Regions from separate parts of the Streptomyces sp. NPDC013187 genome, predicted to be linked through region 3. Evidence: riboswitches for the same ligand, from Rfam matches in the RefSeq annotation. Region 3 holds a riboswitch; each other region holds the start of a gene.

Region 1 (3,193 bases), on a different contig from region 3:
TCGGAAGAGCCGAGCTTGCGCAGAGAAGTCATGCTCGACGTCAACACCCAGAGGGGAACGCCTCATTCCGCGGTGAACGCAAAAGCCCTGTAAACACTCCCCGCCCGGTGTGCGCCGCCGCACACGCCCGGAAAACGACCGACGGCCCTGACGTCGGGGGGTCGTCGTCAGGGCCGTCGGTCGTTCAACGCACGCCTACCGCTTACGGGTTCAGTCCCTTGCCGCGCAGCCACGCCACCGGGTCGATGCCGCTCGCGGATCCACCGGAGTGGACTTCGAGGTGCAGGTGCGCCCCGGTGACGTTGCCGGTGGCGCCCACGCGGCCGATCACGTCGCCGGTGCTGACCTTCTGGCCGACGCTGACGCCGATGGAGGACTGGTGCGCGTACCAGATCTCGGTGCCGTCATCGAGGGTGAGGACGGTCTTGTAGCCGTACGAGCCGTTCCAGCCCGCCTCGGTGATGGTGCCGCTGTGCACGGCCTTGATCGGCGTACCGGTCGGAGCGGCGAAGTCGAGGCCGGTGTGGTAGCCGGAGGACCAGTAGGCGCCGGCCTGACCGAACGTCGAGGTGAGGGTGTACGAGGAGGTCGGCAGCGTGAACTGCTTGGCGAGGGCGGCGAGGCGCTCGGCCTCGGCCTTCTTCTCGGCCTCCTCCTCCGCCTTCTTCTTGGCTTCGGCGGCCTTGGCCTTGGCTTCCTCCTCCGCCTTTGCGACGGCCTCCTTGGCCGCCTTCTCGGCGGCGGCCGCGGCGTCCTCGGCGGCCTTGGTCTCGATCTGCTCCTGCTGGTGCTCGACCTGAGCCATGATCCGGGCACGCAGCGCGTCACCGGCGCCGGCGCGGGCGCCGGACGTGTCCTTCGCGGTGTCCGCGGTGGCGGTGCCGAGGCTGCTGAGCGGGGTGGCGGAACCTTCGGGGGTGTCGTCGTCCGAGATGAGGGAACCCACCGAGGGCAGGTCCGGCACGGAGATGGACACCGGGGGCTTGCCGGTCTGGGCGCTGGCCATGCCGCCGGCACCCACGGCGGCTATGACGCCGACGCCCAGGACGGTGGAGCTGCGGGCGAGGCCTCCGCCGCGCTGCTTGGTGACGCGATGCCGGCCACGGACGGGACGGATGGACTCCTCGGTGGGGTTCCACTCCTGGAACGGGCCCTCGTCGGTGCGCTGACCGCCGTAGCCGAAGGTGTCGGTGTCGCGCGTCGGCGCGTACGGGGCCGTGGGGGCAGGCCGGTTGGACGCCACGTGGGCGTACTCCTTTCCTTCCTTCTCGCCTACCGGGTTAGCTGACGGGTTCGGAGCAGGAAGGTCTCCTACGCGCGTATACCGCCCGTGCTCGCACGGTGGTGTACGCCCGATTCACCCCAAGTGGTGGTTCCCCGGTTCCCTTTCGGGATTCGGCGCGTGCGCACGGAGCCGCCTTCTGTGACGGCTGGGACGACCGCGCTGCGTTATCGAACGTTAATGGAGGCGCGAGGGGTATTCCAGCGATTCCACTTGATCATTAACCTTTTTCGCGCGGACTTACCTGCCATGACCGGTTTAAATCGGGCGAGTTGACCGCTCCACAAGTGACTGACGAGTTTTGACGGTGTGTCAGTTGTTATGCGGAACGGGGTGGTTCGCTCACCGAACATAATGACGTACCGGGAATGCACCGAGGGCCGGAATCCGTTTGGATTCCGGCCCTCGGCCTTCAGTAGCGGGGACAGGATTTGAACCTGCGACCTCTGGGTTATGAGCCCAGCGAGCTACCGAGCTGCTCCACCCCGCGTCGTTGTGTCACCAGTGTACGCCATCCGCGGGACCGCTCGCACACACCCGCCGTTCCGGCTCCGTGCTCAGCGCGGCAGGTGGCGGTTCGGGGCCTTGGCCTGCTCCTCGTGCTCCGGGAGGACGAGGACCTCCACCCCCTGAGCCGCCAGGAGGCCGCTGCCGTCGGCGTCCGTCACGAAGGTGTCCGGCTCGCGCCAGGCCGTGACGACCCGTCGGACACCCGCGTCGAGGATCAGCCGGGCGCAGGGTGCGGGGCGGGAGGCGCGGTGGGCGCACGGCTCCAGGCTGCTGTACACCGTCGCGCCGGGCAGGCGCGGGTCGTCCGGGTCGAGCTTCGCGAGGGCCGCCTCCTCGGCGTGCACCACCGGGTCGCCGCCCTCACGGGAGTGGCCGCGGGCCAGTTCCGTGCCGTCGGCGGCGACCACGACCGCGCCCACGCTGAACGCCGTGTCCGACGGCGGACAGCGCTCGGCCAGCTCACAGGCGCGGGCCAGCCAGTGGTGGTCGGCGGCGGCGGGCAGGGAACCGGTGCCCGGGGCGGTCGGCTCGTAGCGCATCAGGACGACGTCTTCGATCCGCCGCGACTCCAGCAGCCGGAGCCGACCGTCCTGGTAGCCGCCGGGGCCGAAGAGCCGGGGCGCCCGCGGGTCGCCCACGAAGAGCGGGGCGAGGACCAGCTGGAGTTCGTCGGCCAGGCCCTGGGTGAGGAGCTGGGTGTGGATCAGGCCGCCGCCCTCGACCATGAGCCGCCGTACGCCCCGGACGTCGTGCAGGTGCGTGAGCAGCCGCCGCCAGTCGAGGTCCGCGCCGAGCGGGACGACGTCGGTGGCCAGTCCCAGCGCGCGGGCGCGTTCCGCGCCCTGGCCGGTCGTGTAGAGGACCTTCTCGCCACCCGTGTGCCAGAAGCGGGCGTCCGGGTCGAGGTCGCCGGAGCCGCTGACCGTGACCTTGAGGGGGTACTCGGGCTTGCCCGCGGCCGTGCGTGCGGACCGGCGCCGCTCCGAGTTCACCAGCAGGCGCGGGTTGTCGGCGCGGATGGTGCCGGCGCCGATCAGGATCGCGTCGACGGAGGCCCGCACCTCGTCGACCCGGTCGAAGTCGGCCGGGCTGGACAGGAGCAGGCGGTCGGGTCCGGTGTCGTCCAGGTAGCCGTCGAGGGAGACGGCGGCGGACAGCAGGACGTACGGGTGAGGCATCGGTGCTCCGCGGCTGGTCGGGACGGCCGGACTGGACAGGTCTTGGTTCAAGTTTGAAACAAACCTACACTGGCGGCATGACGACTCGCTGGCTCAGCCCCGATGAGCAGCGCGCCTGGCGCGCCTACATCGCCGCCTCGCTGCTCCTGGAGGACGCGATCGACCGGCAGCTCCAGCAGGACGCCAGCATGCCGCACCTTTACTACTCCATCCTGTCCGTCCT
Region 2 (3,193 bases), on a different contig from region 3:
CACCGAGTCCTCGGGGTTGGACAGCACGCGCAGGTAGGCCAGGACGTCCCGGACCTCCTTGCGCTCGTAGAAGCGGACGCCGCCGACGACCTTGTAGGGCAGGCCGACGCGGATGAAGACCTCTTCGAAGACACGGGACTGGGCGTTGGTGCGGTAGAAGACGGCGACGTCGCCGGCCTTGGCCTCGCCCGCGTCGGTCAGGCGGTCTATCTCGTCGGCGACGAACTGCGCCTCGTCGTGCTCGGTGTCGGCGACGTAGCCGGTGATCCGGGCGCCGGTGCCCGCGTTGGTCCACAGGTTCTTGGGGCGGCGGGACTCATTGCGCTCGATGACGGCGTTGGCGGCGCTGAGGATCGTCTGCGTGGAGCGGTAGTTCTGCTCCAGCAGGATCGTCGTCGCGTCCGGGTAGTCCTCCTCGAACTGGAGGATGTTGCGGATCGTCGCGCCTCGGAAGGCGTAGATCGACTGGTCGGCGTCGCCCACCACGCACAGCTCGGCGGGCGGGATCTCGGCCTCGGGCGGCACGTCGACGGGGTGCTCCGAGGGGGTGCCGACCAACTCGCGGACCAGGGCGTACTGCGCGTGGTTGGTGTCCTGGTACTCGTCCACGAGGACGTGCCGGAAGCGGCGGCGGTAGTGCTCGGCGACGTCCGGGAAGGCGCGCAGCAGGTTGACCGTCGTCATGATCAGGTCGTCGAAGTCGAGGGCGTTCGCCTCGCGCAGCCGCGACTGGTACATGGCGTAGGCCTGGGCGAGGGTCTTCTCGAAGCCGTCGGTGGCCCGGGCGGCGAAGTCCTCCTCGTCGATCAGCTCGTTCTTCAGATTGCTGATCTTGGCGCTGAAGGACTTGGGCGGGAAGCGCTTGGGGTCGAGGTCCAGGTCACGGCAGACCAGGGCCATCAGGCGCTTGGAGTCGGCGGCGTCGTAGATCGAGAAGGACGAGGTGAAGCCGAGCTTCTTGCTCTCGCGCCTGAGGATGCGCACGCACGCGCTGTGGAAGGTCATGACCCACATGGCGTTGGCGCGCGGGCCGACGAGCTGCTCGACGCGTTCCTTCATCTCGCCGGCGGCCTTGTTGGTGAAGGTGATCGCGAGGATCTGGCCCGGGTGCACGTCCCGCTCGGCGAGCAGATGGGCGATGCGGTGCGTGAGCACGCGGGTCTTGCCCGAGCCGGCTCCGGCCACGATGAGCAGCGGGGAGCCGGAGTGGACGACGGCGGCGCGCTGGTTGTCGTTCAGCCCCTCCAGGAGGGCGGCGGTGTCCACCACCGGGCGGGGGGCTCCGTCCCGGTAGTAGCCTCCCCCACTCTCGGCTCCGCTCGAGCGGGGGGACCCCCATCGGTCCGGGGGCACGTCGAACTTCCCGCCGAACAGATCGTCCGGGATCGGCTCCGGAACGTGATCGTCCTCGGGTGGCGGCGGGGGCTCGTCCGCGGGGCCCCGCTGGGCCTGGAGGTTCGCCAGGAAGCTGTCGTCAAAGAGGCTGCTCATCGCTCTCCGAGTCTAGGGCGCCCCACTGACAGCCCGCCGCCGCCCTGAGAACATCGCCGGGCGCCCGGGCCCGCCGACCGCCCGACGGCGCGTTGTCGCCCTCCATGACGGCGCGATCACGCCCTGCTACAGACCCGGCATGTATGGACTTATCCCACCCAATACCCCTTGATCGTTCACTCTCGGCAACGCTCAGGAATAAGGTCACGAAAATGTATCGGGCATATCACCCATCAACCTTCACAGGGGCCACACGAGTTGGCTACGGTGCGACCAGGCCGCATGACCCCCACCGGCGAACGTCGCCGGGCCGCGCGGCCTCCGCCGAGTCCGGTGTGCCGCAGCGGCAGCCGGAGCCGGGGACCCAACCGTGAACCTGGGGTGAATCGGCCCGACTCCCTGTGCGGAGAAGGCCGTAGGGCAAACCTTCCGAACCACCCGCCCGAACCCGACAGCTAACCCGGTAGGCGGAACATGGAAGGAGTCGCCTCCCTTGGCGTCGCACCGCAAGTCGCGTCCTACGGGTACGCGCATGGCAGGCATACGGACCCCCGCCCTCGCAACGGCGGCCCTCACCTCCGTGGCCCTGCTGTCCCAGTCGGCCAACGCCGCCCCCGAGGCCGACGACAAGCCCAGCCTGGAGGAAGTCGAGAAGAAGGTCGACGACCTGTACCGCCAGGCCGAGTCGGCGACCGACAAGTACAACGCGGCCAAGGAGAAGACCGCGAAGCAGCGCAAGCGCGTCGACACCCTGCTCGACGACGTCGCCCAGCGCACCCAGAAGCTCAACGAGGCGCGCGAGGAGCTGGGCTCCTTCGCCTCCGCCCAGTACCGCACCGGTGCCGCCGCCCCGGACACGGCGACGTTCCTGCTCGCGGACACCCCGCAGGACTACTTCGACCAGACCCAGCTGATGGACCGGATGACCGGCCGTCAGAAGGTCGCGGTCGACGACTACGTCACGCAGCAGTCCGAGACGATGAAGAAGCGCCAGGAGGCCACCGAGAGCCTCGAGACGCTCACCGAGTCGCAGGGTGATCTGAAGACGGCCAAGGCCACCGTCCAGCGCAAGCTCGCCGACGCGCGCGAGCTGATGACGAAGCTGACCGCCGAGGAGAAGGCCCGGCTCGCGGCGATCGAGAGGGAGAAGCGGGCGGAGGCCGCCCGCAAGGCCGACGAACTGGCCCGGCAGCAGGCCGCGCAGCAGAAGGCGCAGGCGGAGGCCGCCCAGCAGGACGGCGGGTCGTCCACGTCCGGATCGACGGGGTCGGCGGGCTCCGGCTCGTCCTCCTCGACGGCTCCGGCCGACTCCTCGTACGCGACCAAGGCCGACAAGGCGCTGGCCTTCGCCCGCGCCCAGATCGGCAAGCCGTACGTGTGGGGCGCCGTGGGACCCGGCTCCTACGACTGCTCGGGCCTCACCCAGGCCGCCTGGAAGGCCGCGGGCGTCACCCTGCCCCGCACGACCTACGACCAGGTCAACGCCGGCACCACGGTCCCGCTCTCCCAGGCACAGCCCGGTGACCTGGTCTTCTTCTACGACGACGTCACCCACGTCGGGATCTACATCGGCAACGGCATGATGATCCACGCGCCGAAGCCGGGCACGTACGTGCGCGAGGAGTCGATCTACTACGACGGCGAATCGGCCATCCACAGCGTGGTGCGCCCGGCCTGAGTGAGGCCTGAGGGCCGAGAGGTC
Region 3 (3,193 bases):
GCCGGCCTCGACGGTGTGGCCACGATCATGGCCCGGGCCTTCTCCGAGGGCACCGACAAGCACTCCGCCGAGGACTTCGCCGCCGAGCTGGAGCGCGCCGGAGCCACCCTCGACGCGCACGCCGACCACCCCGGCGTCCGGCTCAGCCTGGAGGTGCCGGCCTCCCGGCTCGCCAAGGGACTGGGCCTGGTCGCCGACGCCCTGAGGGCACCCGCGTTCGCCGACAGCGAGGTCGAGCGGCTGGTCGCCAACCGTCTCGACGAGATCCCGCACGAGCTGGCCAACCCGTCCCGCCGTGGGGCCAAGGAGCTCTCCAAAGAGCTGTTCCCGGCGGACTCGCGCATGTCGCGGCCGCGGCAGGGCACCGAGGAGACCGTCGCCGCCATCGACTCCGCGGCCGTACGCGCCTTCTACGAGAAGCACGTCCGGCCCGCCACGGCCACCGCCGTGGTGGTCGGGGACCTCACCGGCATCGACCTCGACGCCCTGCTCGGGGACACGCTGGGCGCCTGGACGGGCTCCCCGGCCGAGCCGCGTCCCGTGCCGCCGGTGACCGCCGACGACACCGGCCGGGTCGTCATCGTGGACCGTCCGGGCGCCGTCCAGACGCAGCTGCTGATCGGCCGGATCGGCCCGGACCGGCACGACCGCGTGTGGCCCGCGCAAGTGCTCGGCACGTACTGCCTCGGCGGCACCCTCACCTCCCGCCTGGACCGCGTCCTGCGCGAGGAGAAGGGCTACACCTACGGCGTACGGGCGTTCGGCCAGGTCCTCAGGTCCGCACCCGACGGCACGGGTGCCGCGATGCTCGCCATCAGCGGTTCCGTCGACACGCCCAACACCGGCCCCGCTCTGGAGGACCTCTGGACGGTGCTGCGCACCCTCGCCGCCGAGGGGCTGACCGACGCCGAGCGGGACGTCGCCGTGCAGAACCTGGTCGGCGTCGCGCCGCTGAAGTACGAGACGGCAGCGGCCGTCGCGAGCACGCTGGCCGACCAGGTCGAGCAGCATCTGCCCGACGACTACCAGGCCACGCTGTACCGGCAGCTCGCCGCCACCGGCACCGTGGAGGCCACCGCGGCGGCCGTCAGCGCCTTCCCGGTGGACCGGCTGGTGACCGTGCTCGTCGGTGACGCGGCGCAGATCAAGGCGCCCGTCGAGGCCCTCGGGATCGGCGAAGTCACCGTCGTCGCCGCCGAGTAGCGGCACACGCGCTCAGGGGCCCTGGATGTCTTCGAAGGCACCAGGGCTCCTTTATGCCCGAATTGGGATGGGAGTTGCCTGTCTGCCCTGTGGGATGCGCTACAAAAGCCGGGATTCGTTTGGGAATTGAAAGTGGCGCCGCTTAGCGTCGTCCGGGCTGTTCGTCAGGCAGTGCGCCGCACCCGCGGCACCGGACAGTCATCGCCGAGTCCCCGTACGGCGCGAGCCAGGGGAGCCGGGGACCCACCGCAGTCCCTGGGGTGAATCGGACGCCCGCGCGTGCCGCGAGGGAGTCCGTAGGAGACCTTCCTGCTCCGAACCCGTCAGCTAACCCGGTAGGCGAGAGGGAAGGAAAGGACCAGCCACCACATGGCGTTCACTCGCGCCACCGGGAAGCACCGTCGTCCCAGCAAGATCCAGCGCCGCACCGCCCGCGCGGCGGGTGTCGCGGCCCTCGCCACCACCGGCGTGATCGGCACCGTGGCCGCCCCCGCGGCCTTCGCCGCCGAGCCCAGCGCCGAGCAGACCGGCCTCACCCCGGTCGTCACCATGGGTGACACCGTGGCCCAGCAGATCGACGCCCAGGCCGTCGCGCAGCAGCAGGCCGCCGAGGAGGCCGCCGCCAAGCAGAAGGCCGAGGAGGCCGCCCGCAAGCGGGCCGCCGAGGTGGCCGAGAAGGCCAAGGAAGCGGCCGAGAAGGCCCGCGAGGCCAAGGAGCGCGCCGCCCGCGAGGCCGAGCGCAAGCGCCTCAACGCCTACGTCGCCCCGATCTCCGGTTCGTACGTCTCCACCGGCTACAAGGCCAGCAGCGGCCTGTGGTCCTCCGGCAGCCACACCGGCGTGGACTTCCACGCCGCCAGCGGCACCTCCGTGCACGCGGTCGGCGCGGGCACCGTCGTCGAGGCCGGCTGGGGCGGCTCCTACGGCAACCAGATCGTGATCAAGATGAACGACGGGACGTACACCCAGTACGGCCACCTGTCCTCCATCGGCGTCTCGGTGGGCCAGCAGGTCACGCCCGGCCAGCAGATCGGCCTGTCCGGCGCGACCGGCAACGTCACCGGCCCGCACCTGCACTTCGAGGCCCGTACCAGCCCCGAGTACGGCTCGGACATCGACCCGGTCGCCTACCTCCGCTCGCACGGCGTCGGCGTCTGACCGGAACCTCTCCGCCGTTCCCGAAGCCCCGGCTCCCCGAGCCGGGGCTTTCGGTGTTTCCGGATGCCCGCGGGGTGCCTTCGGATGCCCGCCGCATGTCCGCTGTCCAAAAAATATCCCTGGATTCTCGCCTGCCGTCGGAAATTCCGGCTCATTGCAATAGAGTCACAGAATCACGCGCCGCTCGTCGGCGTTTCACGGGGATTAAGCGGAGGTCGGTCATGCGTATTCCCGCGCACTCGGTGTGCACGGCCATCCGGGACGACATCGTCGCGGGTGTCCACACACGCGGCAGCCGGCTCACCGAGGAACTCCTCGCCCGCCGCTACGGCGTCTCGCGGGTGCCCGTCCGGGAGGCGCTGCGCACGCTGGAGGCCGAGGGCTTCGTGGTGACCCGCCGGCACGCGGGCGCGTGCGTGGCCGAACCCACCGAGCAGGAGGCCGCCGACCTGCTGGAGATGCGGATGCTCCTGGAGCCGCTCGGTGCGGCCCGCGCCGCCCAGCGCCGCACCGAGGCGCATCTGAAAGTCCTGCGTGGACTGGTCCGGCTGGGCCAGGACCGGGCCCGCCGCGGCAACAGCGACGACCTGCGCTCCCTGGGCGCCTGGTTCCACGAGACGCTCGCCCAGGCCTCCGGCAGCCCCGCCCTGACCTCGATGCTCACCCAGCTCCGCCACAAGATCACGTGGATGTACGCCGTGGAGGCTCCGCTCAGCCCGGTGGAGTCCTGGACGGAGCACGGCGCGATCGTGGACGCGGTGGCGCGCGGGGACGGCGAGCGCGCGCGGGCGGTCACGGCGCTGCACACCGAGCGCGCGATCGGCGCGCACCG

The links. Region 3 has a riboswitch for cyclic di-AMP ahead of ACFY5B_RS06570 (M23 family metallopeptidase). Riboswitches for the same ligand answer to the same signal wherever they lie in the genome.
Region 1: it holds a riboswitch for cyclic di-AMP, as region 3 does, so the genes downstream of both, ACFY5B_RS39075 (M23 family metallopeptidase) here and ACFY5B_RS06570 (M23 family metallopeptidase) in region 3, are expected to answer to the same signal.
Region 2: it holds a riboswitch for cyclic di-AMP, as region 3 does, so the genes downstream of both, ACFY5B_RS19085 (NlpC/P60 family protein) here and ACFY5B_RS06570 (M23 family metallopeptidase) in region 3, are expected to answer to the same signal.

What each region holds. Positions count from the first base shown of each region.
Region 1 is NZ_JBIBAF010000033.1:22,261-25,453, forward strand. It holds partial or broken gene ACFY5B_RS39070 (aldo/keto reductase) at 1-32, opposite strand, end outside; gene ACFY5B_RS39075 (M23 family metallopeptidase) at 203-1,243, opposite strand; cyclic di-AMP (ydaO/yuaA leader) riboswitch at 1,255-1,411, opposite strand; tRNA gene ACFY5B_RS39080 (tRNA-Met) at 1,699-1,772, opposite strand; gene ACFY5B_RS39085 (dihydrofolate reductase family protein) at 1,840-2,970, opposite strand; gene ACFY5B_RS39090 (MarR family winged helix-turn-helix transcriptional regulator) at 3,048-3,193, shown strand, end outside.
Region 2 is NZ_JBIBAF010000008.1:268,825-272,017, reverse strand. It holds gene pcrA (DNA helicase PcrA) at 1-1,491, opposite strand, end outside; cyclic di-AMP (ydaO/yuaA leader) riboswitch at 1,804-1,976, shown strand; gene ACFY5B_RS19085 (NlpC/P60 family protein) at 1,985-3,169, shown strand.
Region 3 is NZ_JBIBAF010000003.1:122,911-126,103, forward strand. It holds gene ACFY5B_RS06565 (M16 family metallopeptidase) at 1-1,203, shown strand, start outside; cyclic di-AMP (ydaO/yuaA leader) riboswitch at 1,396-1,560, shown strand; gene ACFY5B_RS06570 (M23 family metallopeptidase) at 1,573-2,361, shown strand; gene ACFY5B_RS06575 (GntR family transcriptional regulator) at 2,583-3,193, shown strand, end outside.